2 regions of the Cytobacillus sp. FSL W8-0315 genome follow, and region 2 is predicted to be linked to the other one. Evidence: predicted binding sites of a transcription regulator. Region 2 holds the regulator's gene; the other holds the start of a gene.
The links. Region 2 encodes NrdR, which represses ribonucleotide reductase genes. Its sites were predicted from a motif close to AACACNATATATNGTGTT; they were not measured.
Positions count from the first base shown of each region.

Region 1: MKY20_RS10195 (vitamin B12-dependent ribonucleotide reductase) is a predicted target of NrdR. The motif match lies at 6,353-6,370, and genes of this name have one in related genera.

Region 1 is NZ_JBBOOC010000001.1:2,002,899-2,017,833, reverse strand. Features, by position in the region: gene MKY20_RS10215 (YqhR family membrane protein) at 69-599, opposite strand; gene MKY20_RS10210 (SA1362 family protein) at 1,017-1,403, shown strand; gene MKY20_RS10205 (patatin-like phospholipase family protein) at 1,484-2,368, opposite strand; gene splB (spore photoproduct lyase) at 2,474-3,499, opposite strand; gene MKY20_RS10195 (vitamin B12-dependent ribonucleotide reductase) at 3,647-6,208, opposite strand; gene MKY20_RS10190 (lipoate--protein ligase family protein) at 6,553-7,389, opposite strand; gene MKY20_RS10185 (rhodanese-like domain-containing protein) at 7,572-7,955, shown strand; gene gcvPB (aminomethyl-transferring glycine dehydrogenase subunit GcvPB) at 8,209-9,669, opposite strand; gene gcvPA (aminomethyl-transferring glycine dehydrogenase subunit GcvPA) at 9,662-11,008, opposite strand; gene gcvT (glycine cleavage system aminomethyltransferase GcvT) at 11,025-12,128, opposite strand; glycine riboswitch at 12,629-12,716, opposite strand; gene MKY20_RS10165 (DEAD/DEAH box helicase) at 12,897-14,585, shown strand; gene MKY20_RS10160 (YqhG family protein) at 14,563-14,935, shown strand, end outside.
Region 2 is NZ_JBBOOC010000001.1:1,720,071-1,735,005, forward strand. Features, by position in the region: gene mutM (DNA-formamidopyrimidine glycosylase) at 1-51, shown strand, start outside; gene ytaF (sporulation membrane protein YtaF) at 146-781, shown strand; gene coaE (dephospho-CoA kinase) at 806-1,405, shown strand; gene MKY20_RS08755 (glyceraldehyde-3-phosphate dehydrogenase) at 1,651-2,682, shown strand; gene speD (adenosylmethionine decarboxylase) at 3,007-3,381, shown strand; gene MKY20_RS08765 (hypothetical protein) at 3,520-3,960, shown strand; gene nrdR (transcriptional regulator NrdR) at 4,038-4,499, shown strand; gene MKY20_RS08775 (replication initiation and membrane attachment family protein) at 4,641-6,077, shown strand; gene dnaI (primosomal protein DnaI) at 6,077-7,006, shown strand; gene ytxC (putative sporulation protein YtxC) at 7,283-8,167, shown strand; gene thrS (threonine--tRNA ligase) at 8,883-10,814, shown strand; ribosomal protein L20 leader region at 11,065-11,188, shown strand; gene infC (translation initiation factor IF-3) at 11,366-11,869, shown strand; gene rpmI (50S ribosomal protein L35) at 11,885-12,085, shown strand; gene rplT (50S ribosomal protein L20) at 12,112-12,471, shown strand; gene MKY20_RS08810 (DUF1294 domain-containing protein) at 12,596-12,868, shown strand; gene MKY20_RS08815 (TVP38/TMEM64 family protein) at 12,932-13,501, shown strand; gene MKY20_RS08820 (hypothetical protein) at 13,533-13,946, opposite strand; gene MKY20_RS08825 (dUTP diphosphatase) at 14,088-14,579, shown strand; gene MKY20_RS08830 (M42 family metallopeptidase) at 14,688-14,935, shown strand, end outside.

The sequences.
Region 1 (14,935 bases), 280 kb from region 2:
GCATAATTTTTCATCACTTAACAGCAATCATGCACAAAGATAAAACATTCGTCATTATGCTTTGTTCATCAAGTTAAATCCGGATCTGTGCGGGTCTTTTTTTCATCTTCAGTCTTGCCTCTGATTTCTTGGGCTTCATATGAAATGGAATACCCTACGAAAACGCCAAATAATATATAGAAACAGATCGATGTGATAATTGTATTCCGCTCAAGATCCCAAAACGGGCTGATTCCAGGAAAGATTGGGTTGAGTATAAAAAATACCAGTAAAAAAAGGGCAACTCCATAGCCAGCCCCCACGAAAATACTTTGAAATTTCCGCAGCGCTGCATAATAAATTAAGGCCGCCACAATTGATATTCCTCCAATAAAGAGAATTGAGATCAATGTTCCCAGCCAGCCCTCTTTCCAGGCACCAATCGTCCAGGGTTCGAGAATGACATTAGGGCGAATTTCGGTAAAATTAAACACGTATGCCAGATAGGCCAGGCCGCTCCAAAGAATGCCTCCAACCAGTCCGGTAATGACCACCATTGCCATAAAAGACATTGGTTTTTCCCTTTGATCCTGTTCCAAGCGCTCCTTTTCTTCTGCCACTTTGCGCCACCTCCTTTTCCTATTATGTCCACACGCATTTATTCCATTGCACCAGATTTAAAATAAATGCAGATTGGATTAACTATCCTGCAAAGATCGTCCATATTTTTTATATAATTTCCTGTTGTATAGAGGTTTTATGAGATTTTAGGTCGAATAAAATAATTAATGATACAGTCCTTTGATTTTGTGCTTATTTGAGGTAATGTGTGTTCCGGGACTTGTGTGCATAGCATAAATTTAAGTATAGGCAGCATCCAGCTATTCCCGATACTTATTAAAAGATATATTCCGCTGTTTAAATTGTAAAGAAATAGGAAAAGAAAAATATGAAGACAACTTTCATTAATTATTTCGATAAACTTTAGCTTATATAGTTTAAAAGCTTATAAAATTGCTCATCATGCTTTTAGGGAGGTGGCTTTCTTGAAAAAACCATTTACATTTTATATTGTCTCCGGGCTCATTTTGCTAGCTGTTATCGGAGTTGCCGTCAGCCTGATCTCAAATCCTGCCGGTTTTTTGCAGAGAATAGCTGTCATTGTCATCATTGGTGCTGTTGTATACTTTCTTTTTCAGCGCTTTAACAGATTTAATCCCTCAAAGCGGGAACAGCGAGCTTTTATAAAGGCAGCCAAAAAATCAAAAAGGCGCTTTAACAATAAAGAAACGGGCTCAGCCAATGGAAGAAAGGCTTCTGTAGGTTCCCTTACTTCAATTAAAAAGGCTAAGAAAAAATCTTCTCCACACTTGACAGTCATAGAAGGCAAAAAAGGCAAAAAGAAAAATCGAGCCTCCCTTTAACTCGGGCTCGATTTTTTACTTTTATATGATAAGTCCTGAATTCTGGGGAACCTTCAAGAATCGGGCTCTGGCTTTTCTCTTTAATAGCTCCATGATGAAAAAAATTGCTCCGCACATTGCCTGCCGTGCTCCAGAAGATCTTTTTTCTTTTGCTCGGTTATATTAAATTCAGCAGTCAGCACGCCATCCGTTGGAATGAAAATAATGTTTTGTGCATGTTTTCTGGAGATGTATCTGGCATCATGTGCATCCTTCATCGTTTCAAAAAGCGCAGCATACATTTGGATGGCGTTGTCAATTTTATTCGGCGGCCGTTCGCTTAAATTATGGCTTAACTTTATCCCGAGGACAGGCCTTGTCTTTTTCACGTTTTCCTTATCAAAAAGCCACATGGGAAAATTGCTTAGAACCCCGCCATCCACAATGACACTCGAGCTGCTGTATGCGTTCAGCTTAACCGGCTCAAAAAAATACGGGAGACTGCAGCTCATCCTTATCGCCTTTGCTACCGAAAACGAAGCGGGGTCAATCCCATAATTTATAAGATCATCGGGCAGTACTACCAGTCTTCCGTTTGTCAGGTCAGAAGCTATGACTCTCAGCGATTGCGGAGGAAGGTCTGAAAAGGTTCTAATCCCCCTGTCAGCCAGCTTTTGAGCAATCCAGGTTTCCAGCTCGGATCCTTTATATAATCCCAGCCGCCAATAAAGGTTAAGCCATTTTCCTACTGCGAAGGGAATAAAGGTTTTTCTTTCATCAAGAAGCTTTTTTACATCAAACTGATCGACGAGCTGATATATTTCATCACTTGTATAATTGGCAGCAATTAAAGCAGCAACGATGGAACCAGCACTTGTCCCTGCAACCCGCTTAAATCGAAAGCCTCTTTTGTGAACTTCCTCATAAGCACCGATTAACGCAAACCCCTTGATGCCTCCTCCTGAAAAAACCCCATCTATATACATGTAAGCCACTCCTGTCGATGTACTTGCCCATAGAGGAACTCTTACTTATACATCTTTAATCAGGAGCTTTTTAAAATAGTACGGCTGACAAGCAAAAACTCAGGTTTAGGTGAAATATTGCACTTCTGCTTCTGGAAAATAAGAGTGAATATACCCCCTAATCGTATTTTCAAGATCCTTTGCTTCATCAGTCGGATAAACATACTTGCCTATTCCATATCTTCCCCACTTGTATTTGCGTTTTTCTTCATCCATTTCCAGCTTTGTTTTCGGGTAGCGTTTTTCAATTACCTTTTTGGCTGGTTTTGTAAATCTGTGCTGGATTAACTCGAAAGTTAATCCTTCCAGATTGATGCCTTCGAGCGATTTGCTTAACCTTTGAAAAAGTTCATGATAGCCTTCACGCCAATCATCATGCATGTAAATAGGCGCTACGATAAAGCCAAGCGGGTAGCCGGCATTAGCTACTTTGCGGGCAGCTTCAAGCCGATCGTCGAAAGAGGAAGTGCCCGGTTCAAAGTTTTTTATTACAAACCGCGAATTAACACTAAATCGAAATCGGGTTTTCCCATTATGTTTAGCATCAAGCAGATGGTCGACATGATGATACTTAGTGACAAAGCGGAGCTGGCCATACTCCGTCTGGCCAATAAATTCAATTGTTTTTTTCAGAGAATGGGTCAAATGATCAATCCCTACGATATCGGATGTACATGCAGCTTCAAATCGTGTAAGCTCCGGCTTTCTCTCCTCCATATATTTAGAGGCCTGCTCAAAGATTTCTTCAAGGTTTACATACGTGCGAATATATGGCTTGCTTCCAAGTGTGGTTTGCAGATAGCAATAGTGGCAGTGGCCCATGCAGCCTGTAGCAAGCGGAATGGCATATTCTGCCGAAGGCTTGGATGTATCAAATTTCAGAGTTCGTCTGATGCCTACCACCAAAGTGGATTTCGCATTGCGGTACTTTTGCAATTCGTTATCACCGGGAATATTTCTCACCTGGTTATGTGATGTTGTTTCCCTAATTTCCAAGTTCATTTTTTCAAATTTTTCCTTTAGCTCTCTTCCTAGGGGATATTCGAGAGCTTGAGGTTCTATATAAACTAGCTGAGGGATAAATGGCTTCATTAGGCATACCTCACTTTATCAATTTGTCCTGCCAGCGGAAAAATGTCAGCAGAACCCTATGTCTGTAGTATGAACCAATTAATCCAACAGCAAAAAAAGAAGATGGAACAATTATTTCCATCTTCTTGGTTCGTTTAAATTATTCTTTTATAAACCGCATTTCAGCTGGGCATTACAGTTTGTGCAAGTATTGCAGCCGCCGATTTCTTTGACTTTTCCTTTACGGCATACTGGACATGTATTGCCGACTTCCGAACCGATTGTTACATCGGTTGAACGCAGGTCGCTGATTGTATCAACCAGAACTACATGCTGCTTTGATTTTTCTTTTTTGACTGTATCTGTATCTTCAAAGCTGTTCTCTTCAGCTTTCAGCGTCAATACTTGAGAATCGCGTGAGCCGTCTACATAGACAGTGCCGCCCTTTGCACCGCCGCGGTATAAGCGTTCATACACTTGCTCAACCTGTTCAACACTGTAGCCCTTCGGTGCATTTACTGTTTTACTGATCGAGCTGTCGATCCAGCGCTGTATAACACATTGAACATCTGCGTGGGCTTCAGGAGCCAGATCCATTGCTGCCACAAACCATTCAGGCAGATTATTAGGATCTGCATCCGGATTGCGGTCTAAATATTCCTGAACAATATCTGCCTTTACTTCAATGAACTTGCCTAAGCGGCCGCTCCTGAAGTATGAGAAGGAGAAATATGGTTCAAGACCTGTAGATACTCCAACCATGGTACCTGTGGATCCAGTAGGTGCAACAGTCAGAAGATGTGAATTACGGATTCCGCTTTGTAAAATGGATTCACGGATATCCTCAGGCATTTTCTGCATGAAGCCTGTTTCTGTAAAAGCTTTGCGCAGGCGATTTGTTTCTTCAGCATTTTCACCTGTTAAGAATGGGAAGCTCCCTTTTTCCTCCGCAAGCTCTACAGAAGCTCTGTAAGCTGTGGCTGCAATGGTTTCGAAGACTTTGTCAATCAGCACATTGCCTTCCTCAGAACCATATTCTGTTTCACAATAGATCAGCAGGTCATGAAGCCCCATAACGCCAAGACCAACACGGCGCTCGCCTAATGCCTGTTTTTTGTTTTCTTCAAGGAAGTATGGTGTAGCATCTATTACATTGTCCTGCATACGTACTCCCACTTCAACAGTACGCTTCAGCTTTTCAAAATTAACGGTCTTATTTTCCTTATCTGCCATTTCTGCAAGGTTCACTGCTGCAAGGTTGCAGACTGAATATGGTGCAAGAGGCTGTTCGCCACACGGATTTGTTGCTACAACCTTTTGTCCGTAAGCCTGTGCATTGGTCATGTCATTGGCATTATCAATAAAGAAAATACCTGGCTCTGCCGAGTATGTTGCACAGATATTAATCAGGTTCCAAAGTTCTTTCGCTTTGATTTTGCGGTGAACACGGACTTTATAGCCAAGTTTTCCCCATTCTCTGACGTCACCGACTTTATGCCATTCTTCGTTGTAGGTTTTCATGGTATCAGCATCATATGATTCAACATCCGGGAAGCGAAGCTCATATTCTGCATCATTTTCAACTGCATCCATAAATTCTTTTGTCAGGCAGACTGAAATGTTTGCCCCGGTCAGGAATTCAGAATTATGAACACTGTAAGTACCGCCAGTCGCCAGTTTTTCTTCAGCATCCTGTATGATTTTATCGCTGAAACCGCCATAGCCGGGAATGCTCTTGTAATTGATAATACCCTGGTACATGGCTATTTCCTGTTCAGTAAATGGAGTGAATTTTAATTTTTCTTTAGCATATTTTTTTATTGTATCATCATTTGTATTTTCAAGAAGGAATCGTAAAATTCTTGGGTTTTGCATTTTCGAGATGATGAATTCGATGATGTCCGGGTGCCAATCTGCCAGCATAATCATCTGAGCGCCTCTGCGGGAACCTCCCTGCTCCACAAGGTGTGTAAGCTTCGCAATATCATCAAGCCAGGATACTGAACCCGATGACTTGCCGTTTACTCCTTTAGCCAGTGTGTTGCGCGGCCTTAGGGTTGAACCGTTTGTCCCAACTCCTCCGCCTCGGCTCATGATTTCCATTACCTGCTTTCGGTGCTCGGAAATTCCTTCACGGGAGTCCTGTACGAATGGCATTACGTAGCAATTGAAATACGTAACATCTGTGTCGGCACCCGCTCCATACAATACGCGGCCAGCCGGAATGAAATTCAAGTTTTTCAATTCCTGATAGAACTTTTCAAACCATTCTTTTCTTTTTTCTTCGGTTTTCTCAACAGATGCCAGGCCTGTTGCGTTACGCTTGGCGATTTGCTCATAGAAGATTTCAAGGGGTTTCTCGATTACATCAAGAGGCTTTGTAATAATGCCTGTTCTCGATTCTTCCGGATCATCCAGTACTCCTCTGTAGTCTTCCTCGACTAAAACCTTGGCTGTCTTGTTTTCCCAGTCAATATCCTGGATGAATCCTAAGCCTCGTGCCGGAAATTTTGGATCTTCCTTGATTGTGAGGACGACGAAGTCACCGTTTGTGAGTGTCACTTTCTCGGTGTCTTTGAAGGTGTAACGATCTAGCATAACTAAGCGGGAAACACCTTTGTGGGTCATTTTCATATCTGGGGTTACAGGGTGAACCTGAGGAAAAAGACGGATATCCTTGTTTAAACGATCAATGTTCAATTTCATTTTTTGTCCTAGAGCAACAGACATTGTTACAACTCCTTCTAAATTCAATTATCAATTTGTGTAAGTATTCTGGCAGATAGGGTAAATCTATCTGTTTTAAAAGAGTACCCTAAAGTTATCATACCTCAAACCCCAAAATCAATATATAGTGTCCTAAATATTTTCGACACCACTACATATTGTGTCTAGTTCAACTAAAAGTGATTTTGTCAAACTTAAAATATACCAAAATTTAAAGAAAAACAGAGTTAATAGCCGATTTCCGACAATTAACGATAAATTTTAACATATTTTGAAGCTTGCACTTTTCCAGGGCAACAATTGGAAAATTATTCATTAAAAAAAGAGAAAAAGCGACTTTGCCGCTTTTATCTCTTATAGTTCCAGTCATCACTTTCATATCGCTCTTTTGCGATTTTTTGTACATATGCCATTTCTTCATCTGTAAGCTTGTAAGGTTCAAGTTCAATATTCAAGCCTTCTTCAAATCCCTTTTTGAAAGCTGCTTTTGCTTGATCCAGGGTAATTTTTTCAGTTGTCAGCTCATTTATAGCAACAGCTTTATTCTTAAAAGCTTTTTGCATTCTCTCTTTGACTCTGTCATTCGGATATTTGAACAAGCTGAACAGCTTGTCTTCATCCAAATCAAGCAAAATGGAACCATGCTGAAGGATTACCCCTTTTTGCCTTGTTTGTGCACTCCCAGCCACTTTACGGCCTTCTACAACAAGTTCATACCAGCTGGGGGCATCAAAACAAACAGCAGATCTTGGATTTTTCAGAGAGTCCCTTTCTTCAGCTGTCTTCGGCACTGCAAAATAAGCTTCCATCCCAAGTCCGTGAAAACCTTTTAAAATCCCTTCCGAAATAACTCTGTATGCTTCAGTTACTGTATTCGGCATTTCGGGGTGGGCTTCAGGTACGATCACACTGTATGTGAGTTCATGTTCATGAAGTACGCCTCTTCCGCCTGTAGGCCTTCGGACAAATCCCAATCCATGCTGCTTCACAGCTTCCATATCTATTTCTTTTTCAACCTTTTGGAAATAGCCGATTGAAAGAGTCGCCGGATTCCAGCCGTAAAAACGGATTACAGGAGGCATTTTGCCCTCACTGTTCCAGTCAAGCAACGCCTCATCCAAAGCCATATTAAAAGAAGGTGACCCCTCTTTTGAATCGATAAAACGCCAAACCTCTTTAGTCATATGTAGCCCTCATTTTCAGATTCTTTAACTAGTCATTTGCGGTTAATAGTCTACCAAAATTCCAGTGAAATTTAAAGCAAGTTGAATTTCCATAACAAATTTAACAGATTTCCTTTACTCCTATTAGGAAAGGCTTATATAATATTAGTTGGCTTACCTATGTGTGAAAGGAGAAAGACATATTGGAAACACTTTATTTCATTCTTATCATTTTGGGTGCAATCATTACCTATTCCGTGATAACCTGGTTTTATCAGCGCCGAATTGTTAAAACGCTTACGGAAGACCAGTTCAGAGAAGGCTACAGAAAAGCCCAATTAATCGATGTACGTGAACCAAATGAATTTGAAAACGGCCATATTTTAGGTGCCCGCAATATACCGCTTTCACAAATGAAAATGCGCATGAAGGAATTGCGTCCGGACAAGCCAGTCTACTTATATTGCCAAAGCGGCATGAGAAGTGCGAGAGCTGCCCAGTTTTTGCATCGTAAAGGCTACAAAGACCTTTCACACCTGCAGGGCGGATTTAAAAAATGGACAGGAAAAGTGAAAGCGAAAAAATAATAGCAATATTTAAAAAGACCCCGTTATTTTAACGGGGTCTATTGATTGGAAACCCCTCTTCTAAGTTCAATCATATAATCTATTCGCCAAAACCGCTGTTCTTTTCTCATTTAGCTTGTTTCATGCCCAGGTTTTCGATTCCATTCCCCGGAATCGCTGCAAATTCCCAAATTTCCCTATTCCTTCCCAGAGTTCACAAGTAGTCTATAAGACGCAAAAAAAGAGTGCCCTCTTAGGGACACCCTTTTTCGTTTTATTGCTTTTGATAGCGAAGAACCGGCTTTCTTGCAGCCATTGTTTCATCAAGACGGCCAATTACTGTTGTGTGAGGTGCTTCCTGAACAATCTCAGGGTTTTCCTCAGCTTCTTTAGCTATTTGAATCATGGCGTCGACAAAAGCGTCCAGCGTTTCTTTTGATTCTGTTTCTGTCGGCTCAATCATAATACACTCTTCCACGTTAAGCGGGAAGTAGATGGTTGGCGGATGGTAGCCAAAGTCAAGAAGACGCTTGGCAATATCCAATGTACGCACGCCAAGTTTCTTTTGGCGCTTGCCGCTTAAAACGAATTCATGCTTGCAATGTCTGTCAAATGGCAGGTCAAAGAATGGCGCAAGCCTTCTCATCATATAGTTTGCGTTTAATACCGCATTTTCCGTAACAGCCTTCAGTCCATCTGGCCCCATAGTACGGATATAAGTATAAGCCCGGACATTGATTCCAAAGTTTCCGTAATATGGCTTTACACGGCCGATTGATTGCGGGCGGTCATAATCAAATTCATATTGGTCACCGTTCTTTACCAAAACAGGCTTTGGAAGGAAAGGAATCAGATCCGCTTTTACCCCGACTGGCCCTGATCCCGGTCCGCCGCCGCCATGCGGTCCTGTAAAGGTTTTATGAAGATTAAGGTGAACCACGTCAAATCCCATATCTCCAGGGCGTGCTTTTGAAAGTACAGCATTCAGGTTAGCTCCATCATAATATAGCTTCCCGCCGGCGCCGTGAACAATCTCAGCCATTTCAAGAATGTTTTCTTCAAACAAACCTAAAGTATTCGGGTTAGTCAGCATAAGGGCAGCAGTATCCTCGCCAACCACTCTTCTTAGATCCTCTAAATCCACCAGCCCATTTTCATCAGATTTAACAGTTACTGTTTCAAAGCCTGCGACTGTCGCGGATGCAGGATTTGTTCCGTGGGCAGAGTCAGGAACGACTACTTTAGTGCGCTTTGTATCGCCATTTGCTTCATGATAAGAACGGATCATCATTAATCCAGTCCATTCTCCATGTGCTCCTGCAGCTGGCTGAAGTGTAACCTCATCCATTCCCGTAATTTCAATCAGATGCTCCTGCAGATCATACATCAGTTCCAGAGCACCTTGAACAGAGCTTTCATCCTGCAGCGGGTGCAAGTGGGCAAAACCATTGAAGCGCGCTACATTCTCATTGATTTTAGGGTTGTATTTCATTGTGCAGGAGCCCAGTGGATAAAACCCTGAATCAACGCCATGATTGCGTTTTGAAAGTGCAGTATAATGACGCATGATATCAAGTTCAGACACTTCCGGCAGCTCAGGCTCTTCCTCTCGCAGGTAGCCTTCGGGAAGAAGTTCGCCCAGGTCAATTTCTGGAATATCCATTTCAGGCAGGCTGTAGCCGATACGGCCTTCTGTGCTTAATTCAAAGATGAGTGGCTGATCTTCCTTATGCATGGTAATCCCCCATTTCTTTAACGAATGCATCAATTTCATTCTTCGTTCTCAATTCTGTTACAGCAACAAGCATATGATTTTTCAGGTCAGCATAATCTCTGCCCAAATCGTAGCCGCCAATAATGCCCTTATCAAGAAGCTTTTGATTTACTTCTTTAACAGGCTTATTCAATTTGATGACAAATTCATTAAATGAAGGGCCTTCGAATGGAACTTCAAAACCGGCAGCCTTAAATTGCTGTTTCGCATAATGGGCTTTTTGCATATTGGCAGCAGCCATTTCCTTTACGCCCTTCTTGCCAAGAGCAGTCATCGCTACAGATGCCGCAAGTGCGTTTAGAGCCTGATTGGAACAAATATTTGAGGTTGCCTTATCGCGTCGGATATGCTGTTCACGCGCCTGAAGAGTAAGCACGAAGCCGCGGCGCCCCTGATCGTCTACCGTTTGTCCGACAAGACGGCCCGGCACTTTTCTCATTAGCTTGGTTGTAACGGCAAAATATCCGCAATGCGGGCCTCCGAAAGCTGTAGGAATTCCGAAAACCTGGGCATCTCCTGCTACAATGTCTGCTCCGAATTTACCAGGAGGTGTCAGTGCGCCAAGAGCAAGCGGGTTGCTTGAAACAACAAACATGGATTTATGGGCATGGATAATCTCCTCAAGCTCTTGTAAAGGCTCGACTCTGCCAAAAAAGTTAGGATACTGTACAATGACAGCTGCGATATCATCGCCAATCATTCCATTTAGAGCTTCAAGATCTGTGATGCCGTCCTTATGAGGAATTTCAATCACTTCAATATATTGGCCCTTTGCATATGTCTTTACTACTTCTTTAGATTCAGGATGAACGGCGCTTGAGATAAGAATTTTCTTGCGGCGTGTGCTGCCTGCGCTTAGCATGGCTGCTTCAGCAAGTGCTGTTCCGCCATCATACATAGATGAGTTGGCAACATCCATTCCTGTTAACTCACAGATCATGGTCTGGAATTCAAAAATTGCCTGGAGCTCTCCCTGGGAGATTTCTGGCTGGTAAGGAGTATAGGCAGTATAAAACTCTGAACGGGATAACACATGATCAACAATGATTGGCATGTAATGATCATAAACACCCGCACCAAGGAAAGATGTATTTGTACGAAGATCAGCATTTTTCTGAGCCATTTTAGTAAGCTCTTTCAGTAAGGCTGTCTCAGATTTTGCCGGCTTGATTTTATATTCACCCTTAAATCTTACACTTTCGGGAATATCACTGAATAGTTCTTCCACAGAACTGACGCCGATTTTTTCAAGCATTGCTTTCTGGTCAGACTCTGTCATCGGTAAATAGCGATGTTTCATCATTTTCTCCCCCCGGTTAGTTCTTTTCTCTTTTATAAAAAGGTGTTGCTGCAATCTTAGCCTTCAGTCGTTTGCCGCGGATTTCCACTTCCAAATCAGTTCCCGGCTCCGCATGCTCTTTCTTGATAAGAACAAGGCCAATATTCTTTTTTAATGTCGGAGATTGAGTTCCTGTTGTCACTTCCCCGATCAGTTCTTCCCCTTTATATACAGGATAGCCATGGCGCGGAATGCCGCGGTCAATCATTTCAATTCCAGCCAGCTTGCGGGGAACCCCATTTTCTTTTTGATTCTTAAGCACTTCTTTGCCGATAAAATCAGCTTCTTTATTGACTTTTACAGCAAAGCCGATTCCTGCCTCAAGAGGTGTGATTTCAGGCGAGAGCTCCTGCCCATAGAGTGCCAGGTTGGCTTCAAAACGAAGAGTATCCCTTGCGCCAAGCCCGCATGGCAGCACGCCTTCTTCTTTGCCTGCTTCAAGGATTTCAATCCATAATGCGACTGCATCCTGGGCATCACAATAAACTTCAAATCCGTCTTCTCCTGTATAACCTGTTCTGGAGACTAGCGCTTTCTTTCCATTCAGATCTACATCCTGCTGGAATTTGAAAAATCCGATATCCGACAGGTTCGTGCCAGCAAGCTTTTGGAGCACTTTTTCTGCAAGCGGTCCCTGAATCGCAAGCTGTGCCATATCTTCAGAAAGGTTTTTCAATTCCACATTCCCTTCAGCATGGTCCTGAAGCCAGTTGAAGTCCTTTTCAATATTGGAAGCATTTACAACCAGCAAATAATGATCATCCTCTATTTTATAGACAAGTAAATCATCAACAGTTCCGCCATTCTCATAACACATGGCTGTATATTGAGCACCTGAGTTCTTTAATTTGGAAATATCGTTCGTCATCATTTTTTGAAGGTATTTAAGGCTATCCGTCCCCTTCACTTCGATTTCACCCATATGGGATACATCAAAAAGCCCGGCTTTTGTACGGACTGCTTCATGTTCTTCTTTAATGCTTGAAAATTGAACAGGAAGGTCCCAGCCCCCGAAATCAATGGTTTTTGCTCCGTAATCTTTGTACACCTCAAATAAAGGCGTGCGTTTTAACTGTGACATTTACTCGTCCCCCTTAAATCTTTTGAAGTTGTTGCAGGAACATAAGAAAAGCGGAAGCGCCTTGCCCACCCCCGACAAGCACAAGACAAGCCTCACGGAAAGGCGTTCTTTGCCTTTTTGGGAGGATTGCTCGAAATGTGGAGGCGATTGTCCTTTCAAGGAACGCAGACTGAGAGCGCCACGTCCTGTGGCAACGTCTGCATGACCCTCATCCTGGGGGCCTCAGGCATAAGACGGTTCCTGTAAGAAGGCGTTTTTCCTTCTGAAAGGAAACGGCTTATGACCCCGAGTCCCTAGAAGCCGAAACAAGACAAGCTTGTGACCTCGAGGGAGTAGGCGATGGAGCTAGACAGTTCTCGAAGTTCAAAAATTTCTTGTTGAACATAAAAAAGGACAGAGTATCCCCTCAAATATGAGAAGATCTCTGTCCTTGCACCTGAAAGTTTACCGAAATCGGCTTTCCCCTTGGGTGGCTTATTAAAAAGCACTCTCCAGAGCTGCGTCAAACAAGAGTTCTTTTGCCTGAGAGATTCACAGATTTTGCTTGCTCCTTCGGCGCTACAAAGTAGTCTCTCCCCTTGTTGTCATTCGCATTTATAAAATTTTCCAAGTTGGTCATACTTATACCAAACAGAAAAAATAAAAAATCCATTATTTCGGTTAACTAAATGTAATGTGTTAACTTTCAAAACTTTCAAAGCTATTAACATCGTACCACCTTAACGAGGTTTGGGCAATATCTTTATATAGATAAAAGGAGCTGTTTTTATGACAGTGCAAATTGGCTTTGATTCTGCCTGGCAGGATGAATTCTTAAAAAGAATTGATGACGACGGCCCATGGGGAAATTGGGAGCTTTATAAATTGGCTGTTGAGGTTGAAAACCACACGACTATTCCTGATTTTGAAGGCCTGCAGGCTCCAAAGCATCTGCCGAATCTTACTCCCCTTCCCCATCAGCTGGAAGTAGCCAAGCAGGTTGTTGAAAGCATGAACGGCAAAGCGATCCTTGCTGATGAGGTCGGTCTCGGCAAAACGATTGAAGCTGGTTTGATATTAAAGGAATATATGATCAGGGGACTCGTAAAAAAAGTCCTTATACTCGTTCCTGCTTCCCTCGTTTCACAATGGGCCATGGAGCTCAACAGCAAATTTTTTATTCCGGCTGTGGCACAGCGGAAAAGCTATGTATGGGAACAATGCGATGTAGTGGTATCATCCATTGATACAGCCAAACGAAATCCCCATCGGGATATTATCTACAGCCTTGATTATGATCTGATCATTATAGATGAAGCTCATAAGCTTAAAAATAATAAAACCAAAAACTATGAGTTTGTGCAAAACCTGAAAAAGAAGTTTTGCCTCCTTTTAACAGCGACACCTATTCAGAATCGCATAAGTGAGATATTCAACCTTGTGTCTTTGCTCAAACCAGGCCATCTGGGCAATGAATCAGCCTTTTATGAGAATTATAAAAAGGACTCGCGTTCTTTAAACGATGATGCACATCTAAAAGAACTCGTAAACAAAGTAATGATCCGCAACCGCAGGGCAGATACAGGAATTGAATGGACCAAAAGACAGGTGGAAACAATACCGATTGAATTCTCGCAGGCTGAGCGCGAGCTTTATGAAGCTGTAACAGAGCTGCGGGGTGAAGGTGACTGGGTCAGTTCGAGCCAATTTTCTGTGATGACCCTGCAAAGAGAGGCGTGCAGCAGCAGGGAAGCTGTCTATTTCACCCTTCAGAATATGCTAAAAAGACAGGAACAGCCCTCAATAGCTTTTCAGGAACAAATTCAATACCTTATTAAAAAAGTGGAAGCTGTCCAGCAAAATTCCAAAGCTCAAAAAGCTCTGGAATTAATACAAAACATAAATGACAAGGTCATAATCTTTACTGAATACAGAGCAACACAAATGTATCTTCAGTGGTTTTTAAAACAATATGGGATTACATCTGTGCCGTTCAGGGGAGGATTTAAAAGAGGCAAGAAGGACTGGATGAGGGAGCTTTTCCAAAAGAATGCTCAAGTCCTGATTGCAACAGAAGCAGGAGGAGAAGGGATAAACCTGCAATTCTGCAATCATATCATTAATTTTGATCTCCCCTGGAATCCAATGCGTCTCGAACAAAGGATAGGACGTATCCATCGTCTCGGCCAGGAAAAGGATGTCATGATTTATAATTTTGCCACTAAAGATACAGTCGAAGAACATGTAATGAAGCTTTTATATGAGAAAATACATCTTTTTGAAAAAGTCATAGGTGATTTGGATGATATTTTAACAAAACTTGAATTTGGCAGTATTGACGATCACCTTGTTGACATTTTCGGAAGATCTGCTTCTGAAGGTGAAATGAGAATCAAAATGGAGAACCTTACGAGCATGATTCAATTTGCTGAGGATATGAAAGAAGGTGGACTGAATGCAGCAACAGGAAATTCATAAATTCCTTGAAAGGTATTTTCACGCAAATGGATGCGAAATAATTGATAAAGGCCCGGGGTATATGACCGTACAGCTGACGATTGATCTGGATAAGGAATTAATGAATCGCCCCTTTTACTGGCATTATCTCGAAAAAACAGGCGGAGTTCCTAACCCAATGCAGCTTACACTTATTACAAACCAGCAGCTCGCCCCTGCACATATTAAGGGGGAAGTCATTCATTTTGGCTCCCCAAGACTTCACCAGATCTTTCATTCTGCCCGGAACCTGGCAGGCTATATACGATTGTATGAAAACCACCGGGAGGCACCAGGCATGCAGGTTCCATTAAGGCCATGGCTGGGAATGA
Region 2 (14,935 bases):
GTGACAGGAGGCAGAGGGACAGTCTATTGTCCAGCATGCCAGAAAAAATAATAATGCAGAATAGAGCTGAAATGCGTTTCGAATAACATTGGATGGGCTTCTTCCATATACTATCGTAGCGATTGACAGGAAGGAGCTCTATTCTATGGCGCATACATTCTCTCTTTTGATACTTGCTTTTGCTGTCAGTCTTGACAGTTTTAGTGTCGGTTTAACCTATGGCTTAAGGAAAATGAGCATACCATTTAAATCGATCAGTATAATCGCTTGCTGTTCAGCTTTAACATTAATGGCTGCCATGACTATTGGCCATTTTATAGAAGCCTTTTTATCTCCGGCTTTAGCTGAAAGTTTTGGGGGAGTCATACTTATTTTTCTTGGTGCCTGGGTACTTTATCAATTTTTCAGGCCGGAAAAGATTAAGGATGTCCTGCCGCATGAAAAAACGATTGTGAACCTGGAAATCAAATCTCTTGGGCTTGTCATTAATATCCTGAAAAAGCCGATGTCCGCTGATTTTGACAAATCCGGAACCATCACAGGAATTGAAGCACTGATGCTCGGGCTCGCTTTATCCCTTGATGCTTTCGGAGCTGGGATCGGTGCAGCTATGCTTGGGTACTCGCCTTTCTACCTGGCAATGACAGTCGCCGTTATGAGTTCTCTGTTTGTGTTTATGGGAATGCAAGTAGGATCCCTCTTCTCCAAAAGCGGGTGGGTCCATAAGTTCTCATTCATCCCTGGAATTATTTTAATCGTAATCGGGATATTAAAAATCTAGCATTTTATATGAAAGGAACACACTATGTCACTGACTGTAGGTTTGACAGGCGGGATTGCAAGCGGGAAAAGCACCGTTTCATCTCTCCTCATCGAAAAAGGATACACTGTAATCGACGCGGATATAGAAGCCAGATTAGCTGTTGAAAAAGGAGAAGAAGCTTATCAGGAAATTGTCCGTCATTTTGGGGAAAGGGTTCTGCTCAAAGACGGTTCAATTGATCGTGCGGAACTGGGCTCCATTATTTTTCATGATGAAAAAGAGCGGAAAGCCTTAAATAGCATTGTACATCCTGCTGTCCGCAAAAGAATGACAGCCAAAAAGGAACAAGCAATCAGCCGTAATGAACAGATGATTATTTTAGATATACCGCTTTTATTTGAAAGTAAATTACAATACATGTGCGACAAAACATTATTAGTTTATGCAGATGAAGGTATACAGCTGCAGAGGCTGATGCAAAGAAATCAGCTTTCCGAGAAAGAAGCAATGGCAAGAATTCATTCCCAAATGCCTTTAAGAGAAAAGAAGGCATTGGCCGATGCTGTAATCGATAATAATGGCAGGATTGAAGAAACAGAGAAACAATTGTGGGATATTTTAAGAAAATGGAATGCTATCTAAGGGCCTGTCACAGGCTCTTTTTTGTTGCATTTAATACCCAATTAGTATGACAAAAATAAACTATATGTTTCTGATTTTTAGACCATTACCCCATAAAACATGGTGAAAGTAAAGGGTTTATATTTCTGAATTGTTAAACATTAAAAAATCCGCATTTAATTCATCACAAATGATTTTATATATGTTATACTAATTACATCTTAGGGTAACAAAAAGTATAACACTAATGCGGAAGGGGCCGTAACATGAAGGCGAGAATAGCGATTAACGGTTTTGGAAGAATTGGACGTATGGTTTTTAGAAAAGCCATCCTTGATGAAAATCTTGAAGTGGTTGCCATAAATGCAAGTTATCCAGCTGAAACTTTGGCACACTTAATTAAATATGATACAAACCACGGACCATTCGAAGGAAGTGTTGTTCCTGAAGACAATGCTATTGTGGTGAACGGAAAAAGTGTTAAGCTTGTCAGCAGCCGAAATCCTGAAGAGCTTCCGTGGAAAGAATTGAACATCGATATCGTCATTGAAGCAACAGGAAAGTTTAATTCACGTGATAAAGCAGCTCTTCACCTTGAAGCCGGAGCTAAAAAAGTAATTCTGACTGCTCCTGGAAAAAATGAAGATGTGACTATTGTTATGGGCGTAAATGAAAGCGCATTAAAAATTGAAGAACATGATATTATTTCTAATGCTTCATGTACAACAAACTGTCTTGCACCTGTTGCAAAAGTCCTTGATGAACAATTTGGCATTGAAAACGGACTTATGACAACAGTTCATGCATATACAAACGACCAAAAAAATATTGATAACCCGCATAAGGATTTACGCCGGGCGCGTGCTTGCGGACAGTCCATAATCCCGACTTCCACTGGTGCCGCTAAAGCTTTGTCGCTGGTATTGCCTCACTTAAAGGGCAAATTGCATGGAATGGCACTCCGTGTCCCAACGCCTAACGTTTCATTAGTTGACCTCGTAGTGGACTTAAAGCGCGACGTTACATTAGAAGAAGTGAATGCGGCATTTGCAACTGCTTCACAGGGATCGCTGCACGGTATCCTTGATATTACTGACGAACCATTGGTTTCAATTGATTTCAACACAAATGAACACTCTGCCATCATCGATGGATTATCTACAATGGTAATCGGCACCAGCAAAGTAAAAGTACTTGCATGGTACGATAATGAGTGGGGTTATTCCTGCCGTGTTGTAGACTTAACAAAATTTGTTGCACAGGAACTTTTCCAGGCATCTGCAGTAAAAATTGGATAATCGCCAATTTCTCTTAATATAAAACTACCCATACCCTTAAAGCCTGCCATTCCCCGGCAGGCTCCTTTTATTGGACAGAATTAAATCCTGAGAAGGACAAAGCCTTCAGAAATTTTGCCAAAAAAAATGTAAAACAATGTGTTGCAAAAAGAAATTAAACAAAGTATACTAATCCTCGTGAACTTCTCCGAGGTTTTGGTATGGTAGCTACTTAAAGGGTTAGGACCTCTCTGGACTAACTTTCCCCCGTGGTAGTTATGGACCAGTTTAAATCTGGAATTTCATTAATTAATAGCTTAAAAGTTTAAAGGGGGAAATTTGAATATGGAAACTATGGGTCGTCACGTAATCTCAGAACTTTGGGGATGCGATTTTGAAAAGTTAAATGATATGGATTTTATTGAGCAGACATTCGTAAATGCTGCATTAAAATCTGGTGCTGAAATTCGCGAGGTTGCATTTCATAAATTTGCACCACAGGGTGTAAGCGGAGTGGTTATCATCTCTGAATCTCATTTAACTATTCACAGCTTCCCGGAGCATGGCTATGCCAGCATTGATGTGTATACGTGTGGAGATCTTGACCCTAACATCGCTGCAGACTTTATTGCAGAATCGTTAGGAGCTCAAACGCGTGAGAATATCGAAATTCCTCGCGGTATGGGTCCAGTTCAAGTTAAACAAGCTCAAGTACTTTAATAACAGAATGATCTTAGGCAATCCAGAGGTGTATTCAATACACCTCTTTTTATTTTGTTTAATACTCTGCCACTACCTTTAGTATCTTCCTCAAAAATAGTACAATAAGGATACATAATAAATATCGGAGGAAAGAGGATGTCTATTTTCAGGCAGCTTGCCAGCCGCTATAAAAAGCAGTGTGAAACAAATGAAAACCACTCTGATCCTGAGCTCACTACAAGATATTATAGAACCAATACAGCTCAAATGATGCAAACGATTGAAGATTTATTTAAAGCAGACCAGAATGTGAACATTCTCAGCATTTCCAGAGAACGCGGCGAGATAGCAGCAGAAATTAAGAAAAATAAAGCTTGTTTTGCCATTGTCACAGTCGTGACTGTCAGGCCTTTCGAAACGGCTGTAGATATCAATATCTCAACTGAGCAATCCTCCCCGGCAGGTGTCCACCCAATCCTTAAGGGAGAAGTTCTTTCCATTTATGAAAAGGTGAATAAACGGCATGATTTTCTCGGTTCTGCAGAAACGCAGATAAATAGTTGTACTTGTACTGACAACTCCTTTTTTATAAGATAAGAGTATCAAATAAAATTCGGTAATTGATCTAACGCCAGCAAAATAACTTACTTATAAAAGAATTCGGAGCTGATTGTATGAGATGCCCTTCATGCCAAAACAATAATACCCGTGTTCTCGATTCCCGTCCTGTTGATGACAGCAGATCCATTCGGCGCAGAAGGGAATGCGAGAAATGCGGGTACCGGTTTACGACTTTTGAAAAAGTGGAAGAAATTCCTTTAATTGTTGTGAAAAAAGAAGGCACCAGAGAGGAATTCAGCCGGGAAAAAATACTTAGAGGCCTTATTAAGGCATGTGAAAAGAGGCCGGTTGCCCTAAAGGACCTGGAGGAAATTACTTTTGAAGTGGAAAAAGAGCTCCGCAGCAACGGTGTCTCTGAAATAAAAAGTGATGAAATTGGCGAAATGGTCATGGACAGGCTCGCAAATGTGGATGATGTGGCATATGTTCGTTTCGCATCGGTTTACAGGCAATTTAAAGATATCAATGTTTTTATTGATGAACTCAAAGAATTAATCAAAAAAGAACACTCTTAAATCAGGTCAGTTGCCGCTGTCCCTGATTTCGAATGAAATAGTTTGATGGGCTGAAGGATTTCTTTGGCTCTTTTTTTACGGTATATGTTTTTGATATTAATCAATGTGATAAATATTCTTAATAGAAAAAGGTGAAATACCATGGCCCAGCATTGGCAGGAGATGCTCCCCATTGATCGATATACAGTAGCAGCCAGCGGGCTTTTGCATGATTATGACCGAAAAGTGCTGACGCTGTTATACCAGCCGCTCATTGGCTCTGTGTGCTTCAGTTTATATATGACATTATGGGCGGAACTTGAAGAAAATCGGCTATGGTCATCTTCTAATTCACACCATAGTTTAATGAATTTCATGGACATGGGGCTTAAGGATATATATGAAGCCCGCCTTAAGCTTGAAGGGATAGGACTTTTAAAGGTATACGTAAACAAAGATGAAGAGACAAGGTCATTTATTTATGAACTGCTTCCCCCGCTGACACCTGAACAATTTTTCCTTGATGGCATGCTTAATATTTATCTTTATAAGAAATTGGGCAGAAACCAATTTATGAGGCTTAAACGCTTCTTCTCAGAACAGAAGGTGAAGACAGCTACAGGGTATGAGGAAGTAACCAAGGCTTTTCAGGATGTATTTCAATCAGGACACCCTGGTTCTTTTGAGATTGACGATGAAGTGGTGCAGCTGATGAATGAATCAGAGGTGGAAGGGTATATTGGAAGGCAGGAGCAGGAAGGTATTCAAATCGGGAATGAAGATTTTAATTTTGAACTGCTTCAGGCAGGGCTGAATGAATCACTAGTACCGAAAAAGGCCATTACAGTTAAAGTAAAGGAATCTATCAGCAATCTTGCCTTTTTGTACGGAATCGACCCCATTCAAATGAAAAATATCGTCATCAGCGCAGTAAATGAAGATAATGAGATAAACATTGATGAGTTGAGAAAATCTGCACGGGACTGGTATCAATTCCAAAACCAGGACCAGCTGCCATCCCTGATTGACAGGGTTCAGCCTGCCATCCATCAGACTCATAAAAAACAGCCTGAAACGCAGGAAGAAGAGTTGATCCGTTATTTGGAAATCACCTCACCAAGGCAGCTATTAAAAGATATATCAGGAGGGGCAGAGCCATCAAAAGGCGATATGCAGATCATTGAAGATGTCATGTTTCAGCAAAAGCTTTTGCCAGGGGTAATTAATGTACTGATTCAATATGTTATGCTCAAAACAGATATGAAATTGACCAAAGGCTACGTAGAAAAAATAGCTGGCCACTGGGCTAGAAAGAAAATAAAAACACCCCAGGAAGCTATTGCTTTAGCTAAGAAAGAACACCGTCAATACCTGGATTGGGCGGAAGGAAAGAAAACAGCCAGCACAACCGGTAACAAAAAGAAGCCAATCAGGACAGAGATGCTTCCGGACTGGTTTGATGAAAAAAGCAGTTCATCAGCCAAAAAGAAAGAGCCCCAGCAGCAAATAAGCGAAAAGGATCAGTATGAGCTGGAAATGAAGAAAAAGGAGCTTCATGAAAAATTAAAAAAACTGCGTTCACAGGAGGTGACTGATTGATGGAGAAAATTAATGAAACATTAAGGCGCCTTGCGGGCAATGAAGGTTTTCAAAAAAGGTATGAAAGGATGAGAAACCAAACGCTTAATCACCCTGAAGTGAAGGCTTTTATCCAAACTCATCAAGATGAATTGACATCTGAGATGGTTGAAAAGAGCCTTAGCAAACTCTTTGAGTATACACAGCAGAGCAAGGAGTGCAATAAATGTTCAAGCTTGGAGGGCTGTGTGAACTTTATGCAGGGCTATCATCCGGAACTTGTGATTCAAAGAGGATCGGTCGATCTGAAATATGATAAGTGCCCGCGCAAGGTCATGCACGATGAGAAGCGGAGAAATGAAAAATTAATTCAGAGCTTATATGTACCATCTGATATCCTTCATGCCACTTTTGATTCCATATATGATGATGACGATCGTATTGAGGCCGTTGATAAGGCGGCATCTTTTGTTATGGACTACCAGCCGGGATCCAAGGGAAAAGGAATTTATTTTTATGGGAAATTCGGTGTAGGAAAATCTTATTTGCTTGGTGCTATCGCCAATAAGCTTGCAAGCCAGAAAGTATCCTCCATGATTGTCTACGTTCCTGAACTATTCAGGGAATTGAAAAATTCAATTGGAGATCAAACTCTTAACAGCAAAATTGAAACCATTAAAAAAGCACCGGTTTTAATGTTTGATGACATTGGTGCAGAAACCATGTCCAGCTGGACAAGGGATGAGATTTTAGGGCCGATTCTGCAGTTCCGCATGCAGGAAAGCCTGCCAACTTTCTTTACTTCCAATTTCGACCTGCAGGGTCTTGAACATCATCTCTCCTACAGCCAGCGCGGAGAGGAAGAGAAAATGAAGGCAAGGAGAATCATGGAGCGCATTAAATACCTTGCTGAACCAGTGCTTGTAGAAGGACCGAACAGAAGAGTATAATCTGAAAGCTGCCGATAAAGTATCCGGCAGCTTTTGTTATAAAGTAAGAAATCATTCCTTTGAACTTTGATACTGTCTAGCTTCGGCAGCGTATACATCGCACGATCGAAAGCATTAGCTTTTGGGAGGACGTGGCGTTTTTAGTCTGCGTTCCTTCATGGGCAAGGCGCTTCCGCTTTTCTTATAGTTTAATGCACTAAAAGGCTAATCCCACTTCTAACTTGGCCAAGTCCGCCATATACATAGAACAGAGATTTGTATAAAGGGGGGATTTGGTTGATCGAAATCATTTTCCAAAGCAGCACGGATGCGAGGAATTTTTATGAGCATCTTTATGTGCAGCTGCAGTCTTTTTGTCAATGTGATAATAATATTCTTCATTTTGAAGATCGACATATAGTCAGAGTCTCTGCTGGAAATAACGGCAATGTCCTGAATATTGTTAAGGAAGTATTTTTTCAATTTATAGTGAACCAGAAGCAGGATGATTGGTTTAAACGGATACTGATGGAGCATTATTATTATGAGGATGAAGGTGAACAGCAGCAGATTCTTGAAATCATTCACTCTATTTTGGAAGGAAGCAGGGAGGATCTTGCTGCGTTTGTCAGTGGCCTGGATGTAAAAGAAAGCTTGAGGAGCGCAATTGATCAGCTGTTTCAGAATAACATTTCCTTTTCTTTTGATTCTTTTGTAAAATTCCGAATGCGGCCGCTTATGAATGAAATGACCAAATACGTTGAAGTTTCCATCGATGAATATAAAATGGAGCAGGAATATCAGATGTTTATTCATACATTGAGGGACTTCCTGTCAGGAAAGCAGCCAAAGATTAATACGATCCATGTCGTGATGGATGAAGGTGTTTATTTTTATGATGAGCACTTGTGCGAAATTAAACGCGGAGAGCTATTAAGAATGATTGACCGCAAGCTATTATCCAATCATCCTGTATACGTGGATTCTGTTACGATTGCGCCGCTGCTCTCAATCGCACCTTCAGCCATTTATCTGTATTCAGATGATTTCGAGCAGCCGCTGGTCAGAACAATCCGCAATATTTTTGAAGAAAGACTTGAATTAAGCTCTATTGAAGCCTTTTATAATTATCAAAACGCCCATTCTTATGCCGATGATGAAAAATGTAAAAGATACCCTTGATTTTCCTGAAATAACAAACTATAATAACGTACATATTATAAAAATCGAGCAAAAGTTGCGATGAGGATATGGGTATTCTGATACGGTTTAAAGAGAGGGAAGGCAGGGCTGAAACCTTCCTAACACGATTCGAATGCTTACCGCCTCTGAACTCCAGCCAGGAAATGGGCTGGCGGGAAAAAAAGACCGTTATCTTACTACAGAGTCGTTTTTCTTCTAAGAGAACGAGAAGTAGGGTGGAACCGCGTGTTAAATACAACTCGTCCCTTTTTTAGGGACGGGTTTTTTTATTTTTTCAAGTGTATAACCCGTTTTAGGAGCAAAATCTGAATCCAGCTCCAGCGCCTAGCCCCTCGAGGTCACAAGTTTGTCTAGTTGCGGCTCCAGGGGACGAAAGACTAACCCATCCCTTTCAGAAGGAGAAAACGCCTTCTTGCAGGGCTTGTCTTCGTCCCTGGGCAGTCGCCTCCACATTTCGGGGATCCTTCAAAAAAGGAAAGAACGCCTTTTTATGAGGCCCGCCTTGTGCTTGTCGGGGCTGATCAAGGCGCTTGCGCTTTATCGCAGTCTAACGGACAGTATATACCCATGCAAGTTGGTTACACTCGATAAGTATGTATGGATAACTGCCCGTAAGGCCCGATAAGTTCAACTAACAATCAGGAGAAAATGACTCCTGATTGGAGTTTCACTTTATAAATAAGGAGGAAATATCATGTCAGAAGTTGTTAAAGTTTCGTTTCCAGATGGAGCTGTAAAGGAGTACCCTAAGGGAACGACAACAGAAGATATTGCAGCTTCGATCAGCCCGGGCCTGAAGAAAAAGGCAATTGCCGGCAAGCTGGATGGAGAAATGTATGATCTTCGCCGTCCAATCGAAAAGGATGGAGCTATTGAAATTGTAACACCGGACTCAAACGATGCGCTGGAGGTTCTTCGCCACAGTACTGCCCATCTAATGGCGCAGGCAATCAAGCGTTTATATAAAAATGTAAAGCTTGGGGTAGGTCCTGTCATTGAAGGCGGATTTTATTATGACATCGACCTCGAAGAATCACTTTCACCAGAAGACCTTCCTGTGATAGAAAAAGAAATGAAGAAAATCATTAATGAAAACCTTGACGTTGTCCGCAAGGAAGTCAGCCGTAATGAGGCGGTTCAGATGTACAAGGAAATTGGTGATGAATACAAGCTTGAACTGATTGAAGCCATTCCTGAAGATGAAACAGTGACAATCTATGAGCAGGGCGAATTCTTTGATCTCTGCCGCGGAGTCCACGTTCCATCGACCGGCAAACTAAAAGAGTTTAAATTATTAAGTATTGCTGGCGCCTACTGGAGAGGCGACAGTGACAATAAGATGCTTCAGCGCATTTATGGAACAGCTTTCTTTAAGAAAGAAGACCTGGCCGAGCATTTGCGTCTCCTTGAGGAAGCGAAAGAGCGTGATCATCGTAAAATCGGCAAAGAGCTTAACTTGTTCATGAATTCGCAAAAAGTCGGACAGGGCTTGCCTATGTGGCTTCCAAAAGGGGCAACAATCCGCCGCAATATCGAGCGCTATATCGTTGATAAGGAAGAAAGACTGGGCTATGACCATGTATATACTCCGATCATGGGAAGTGTAGATCTTTATAAAACATCCGGGCACTGGGATCATTATCAGGAAGATATGTTCCCTGTAATGGAAATGGATAACGAACAGCTTGTTCTTCGTCCAATGAATTGCCCGCATCATATGATGATCTATAAGAATGGCATCCACAGCTACCGTGAACTGCCAATCCGTATTGCTGAGCTTGGAACAATGCACCGCTATGAAATGTCAGGAGCACTATCCGGCCTTCAGCGTGTACGCGGCATGACTCTGAACGATGCTCATATTTTTGTCCGCCCTGACCAGATTAAGGAAGAGTTTAAGCGCGTAGTACACCTGATTCTTGAAGTATATAAAGACTTCGATATCAATGACTACTCATTCCGTCTTTCCTACAGAGATCCACAGGATACTGAGAAGTACTTTGATGACGATGAAATGTGGGAAAAAGCACAGGCAATGCTTAAAGAAGCCATGGATGAAATCGGCCTTGATTATTTTGAGGCAGAAGGTGAAGCAGCTTTCTACGGTCCGAAGTTGGATGTTCAAGTTAAAACTGCTCTTGGAAAGGATGAGACATTATCCACTGTCCAGCTGGACTTCTTGCTTCCTGAACGCTTTGACCTGACTTATGTAGCCGAAGATGGAAAGCCTCATCGTCCGGTCGTTATCCACCGCGGTGTCGTTTCCACTATGGAGCGTTTTGTGGCATTCCTGATTGAAGAGTATAAGGGAGCATTTCCAACATGGCTTGCCCCGGTTCAAGTTCAGGTCATTCCGGTTTCTCCTGATATTCACTTTGATTATGCAAAACAAGTCCGGGAGCAGCTTCAGGCAGAGGGCTTCCGCGTAGAGCTGGATGACCGCAATGAAAAAATCGGCTATAAGATCCGTGAAGCTCAAATGCAAAAGACTCCATACATGCTTGTTGTGGGGGACAATGAAGTAGCTGAAAAAGCTGTCAATGTCCGTAAATATGGAGAGCAAAAATCAGAAACAGTTTCATTTGAAGACTTCATCTCAGCATTAAAAGCAGAAGTTAAACGATAATTATGAAAAAGTGCTGCACGAGCTGCAGCCCTTTTTTGTGAAGTTTTTGTGACAGCCGCAGAATCTGTAATACCCAAGTCAGCTGTGCAAACCAGAAAGTTGGCATTAAATTCATTTTGAAAAAATGTTGAAATCATATTGCCAAAAGCGATTAATTTTGTTATGCTTTTCTTCGTTGTGATAAAAGTTATTCGTTTGACACGAAATCATACTTTGTGATATAGTAGCTAAGGTAAATTGAATACAGTTTGAGGAAAAGAAGAAGCACCCGCTTCTCACCTGATTGACGCAAAGTGCAGTTGGCAGGTTTTACGTGAACATTTTCTGTTTATATACGTAAGTGTGGGTGTTTTCATCCGCACTTTTTTATTTGGTTAAAAACAGCTCTGCTTCCGCTCCGGAAGAGAAATGTTGCATAACTTGCGATTCAGCTTTGGTCCGGTGCAGCTGGCAGCTTAAAAGTTGTCTGCTCCAGCAGGCGCTTGCGCTTTTCTTGACCCAAACGTTGTGTTCGCATTAAACCTTGGAGGTGTCTAGCTATTAGCAAAGATATGTTGTTAAACGAGGGCATTCGCGCCCGCGAAGTCCGTCTTATTGACCAAAACGGCGAGCAGTTAGGTATTAAATCAAAATTCGACGCACTTGAAATTGCTTCTCGTGCCAATCTGGATCTTGTTCTGGTTGCACCGAATGCGAAACCTCCGGTAGCCCGTATCATGGACTACGGAAAGTTCAAATTCGAGCAGCAGAAGAAAGATAAAGAAGCTCGCAAAAACCAGAAGATTATCAGTATTAAAGAAGTTCGTCTTAGCCCGACTATTGAAGAGCATGACTTTAATACAAAGCTTCGCAATGCTATTAAATTCCTTGAAAAAGGCGATAAAGTAAAAGCATCGATCCGATTTAAAGGTCGTGCCATTACGCATAAGGAAATTGGCCAGCGTGTTTTAATCCGGTTTGCACAAGCATGCAATGAAGTTGCAGTAGTGGAATCGCATCCAAAAATGGATGGCCGAAGCATGTTTATGGTCTTAGCACCGAAAAACGACAAGTAAGAGGAGGAATTCCCAATGCCAAAAATGAAAACTCACCGCGGCGCTGCTAAGCGTTTCAAAAGAACAGGTTCTGGTAAACTGAAGCGTTCTCATGCTTACAGAAGCCATATGTTCGCTAACAAATCTCAAAAGCAAAAGCGTAAGCTTCGCAAAGGAACTCTTGTTTCTTCAGGCGATTACAAGCGCATCCGTAACTTACTAGTAAATCTTAAGTAATATCTCGAAATTAGGAGGGAAATAATATGCCACGTGTAAAAGGCGGTACAGTTACTCGCAAACGTCGTAAAAAAGTCATCAAATTAGCTAAAGGTTATTTCGGTTCAAAACATACATTATACAAAGTTGCTAACCAGCAGGTTATGAAATCCCTAATGTATGCATACCGCGACCGTCGCCAGAAAAAGCGCGACTTCCGCAAACTTTGGGTTACTCGCATCAACGCAGCAGCTCGCATGAACGGTCTTTCTTACAGCCGTTTAATGCATGGTTTAAAGCTTGCTGGCATCGAAGTTAACCGCAAAATGCTTGCTGAATTAGCAATCGCTGACGAAAAAGCATTTGCTGAATTAGCATCAGTTGCAAAGCAGCAGCTTAGCAAGTAATAATTATTCATAAAATAGCCATTCCCTTAAATGTGGGAATGGTTTTTATTTTGCTTTAAATGGACAGAAGCTTTTGTTTCATTTAAGCTCAATACAGACTTAATACATATAAAGGAGAAAGCTCATGGTCAAGACAATTGCTCTTATCTATCTGATTATGAATGTGGCTGGTTTTTATCTGATGAAGCTTGATAAGGAGAAGGCGAAACGGAATCAGTATCGAATCAGCGAAAAAAATCTCTGGATCACAGCCATTTTGAGCGGGGCTGCGGGAATGACTCTTGGAATGAAGGCTTTCAGGCATAAAACAAAGCATGTGCAGTTTAAATGGGGACTGCCTATTCTGGCGATGCTTGAAGCAGGCTTACTTGTGTACCTGATTATTCTCTTGTCATAAACAATCAGGGCTATCCATAAGCTTTAGGGAACAGCAGGAATGACATCGGGGAGAGGTGAAGGCATGAATGATCAATTGACTCTATTGTTTGCCATGGCAGAGACTGCTGGAATTCTTGCTCCCATTGCTTTTATCTTTTTTCATATCATCAGGCAGTTTCTATTCATTCCGGTACCGCTTGTCTGCATAACTGGAGGAGTTCTGTTTGGAAGTTTTTTTGGTTCTGTTTTCTCCATTGCAGGACTGATGATCAGCAGCATTCTTTTTTATTTCTTGATCACAAAAATGCCGAGGACACATGAAAAGCTTTCATTACTAAGAAAGCGGTGGTTCGGGGAATACCGGAATTTGACTGTCGGTCAGGTTGCGGTTTTAAGGCTCATCCCTTTTATTCATTACCATTTATTGAACTTTTGTCTTATGGAGAGGAATAAGGGTTTTGATCAATATTTGAAAAATTCTTGGATCACCAATTTGCCGCTGGCTGTTTTTTATACCGTTTTCGGAGAATTCATCAGCCGATTCACTCCTTCAATGGTTATTCTGATTTTGCTTTCCCTTTCTGTTTTAGTATTTGTGCTGAGGGAAAAGGTGACTGTCATTAAATGGAAGGAATTCTTTAAAGCAGCATAAAAAAAACGTTCGGGGCTGCCGAACGTTTTTTTTATAAATGGTTTTTAATTTCATCTCCTGGTGAAGCTGTTTTATGCATAAATTCCTTCACAGGGCTTTTCCAGTCAATTTTTGCAGTGGGATAGGCCTCGGTTATCTTTCTTTCTATAAAAAGAAAATCCTCCCTTACCATCCCTTTAAGGGCCGATGTATTGTGCGGCCAGATGAAAATGGAGACCACATCAAAGGCATTGTCCGTGGTTCCCAGATATTTTTCGCCCTCAAATAAAACCCCTTTATACGTAATCAGGAAGTTCTTCCTGACATTTTCCTGGTCATCCCAAAAATAATATCGTTTCTGTTCGTGGGCAAGCTCGAGCTTTCTCTTAGAATTCAGCAGATATTTTACCGCGGTGTATATAAGAAAAAGAATCAGAGCAAACAATAGCATACGCAGGAGCCACATATTAACCAGCCCTCCATTATTATTTTCCTTACTTTACGGATGAGATTAAAAAAAGTTTCAACCTTTTTGCGATTTGTTATAATTTTTTTGATAGGCAATGTTTTGTATGTTAATCATTTATTTCTTATAGGATGGTGGAAAATGAATTATCAGCTATTATTTCAAATGCAAAAAGGGCTGGACAGCCATATAGAATCAAATCATGGTTTAGAGGAAGAAGATTTATTTGAACGTAAGGTGCTTGCGCTGCTGGTTGAATTGGGAGAGCTTGCAAATGAGACAAGATGCTTCAAGTTTTGGAGCCTTAAGCCATCCTCCCCTCAGGAAACAGTATTGGAAGAGTTTGTAGACGGTATACATTTCATTTTATCACTTGGAATTGAATGCGGATTTGATGCTGAAAAGGAATATGCTGTTCCTTTGGAAAAGGCAGAGTCAGTGAATGGCCAGTTTTTGTCTGTATATGATGAAATCGGACAGTTTCGGACTAGCCGTTCCCTAGCCGATTATAAAGAGCTTATTGCTGCCTATTTGCAGCTAGGGGAAATGCTTGGTTTTAACTCTTCAGATATAGAAAAAGCATATATAGATAAAAATGAAGTAAATTATAAAAGGCAGGCTGAAGGATACTAATCCTGCAGGTCCGCCTGCAGCCGGAGTAAATATCCGTCTGATAATTCTTTATATTAAATCGCATGTTCGGTATAATAGGGTTGAATAAATATTAAGGGAGTCGAAATGATGGCTAAATTAGATGAAACGTTAACCATGCTTAAAGACTTAACGGATGCGAAAGGAATTCCGGGAAATGAGCGCGAACCGCGCGAGGTTATGAAAAAATACATAGCAGCATATGCTGATGAAGTGACAACAGATGGACTGGGAAGCCTGATTGCTAAAAAAACCGGAAAAGAAGGCGGCCCTAAGATCATGGTGGCTGGCCACTTAGATGAAGTTGGATTTATGGTAACAAACATTGATGATAAAGG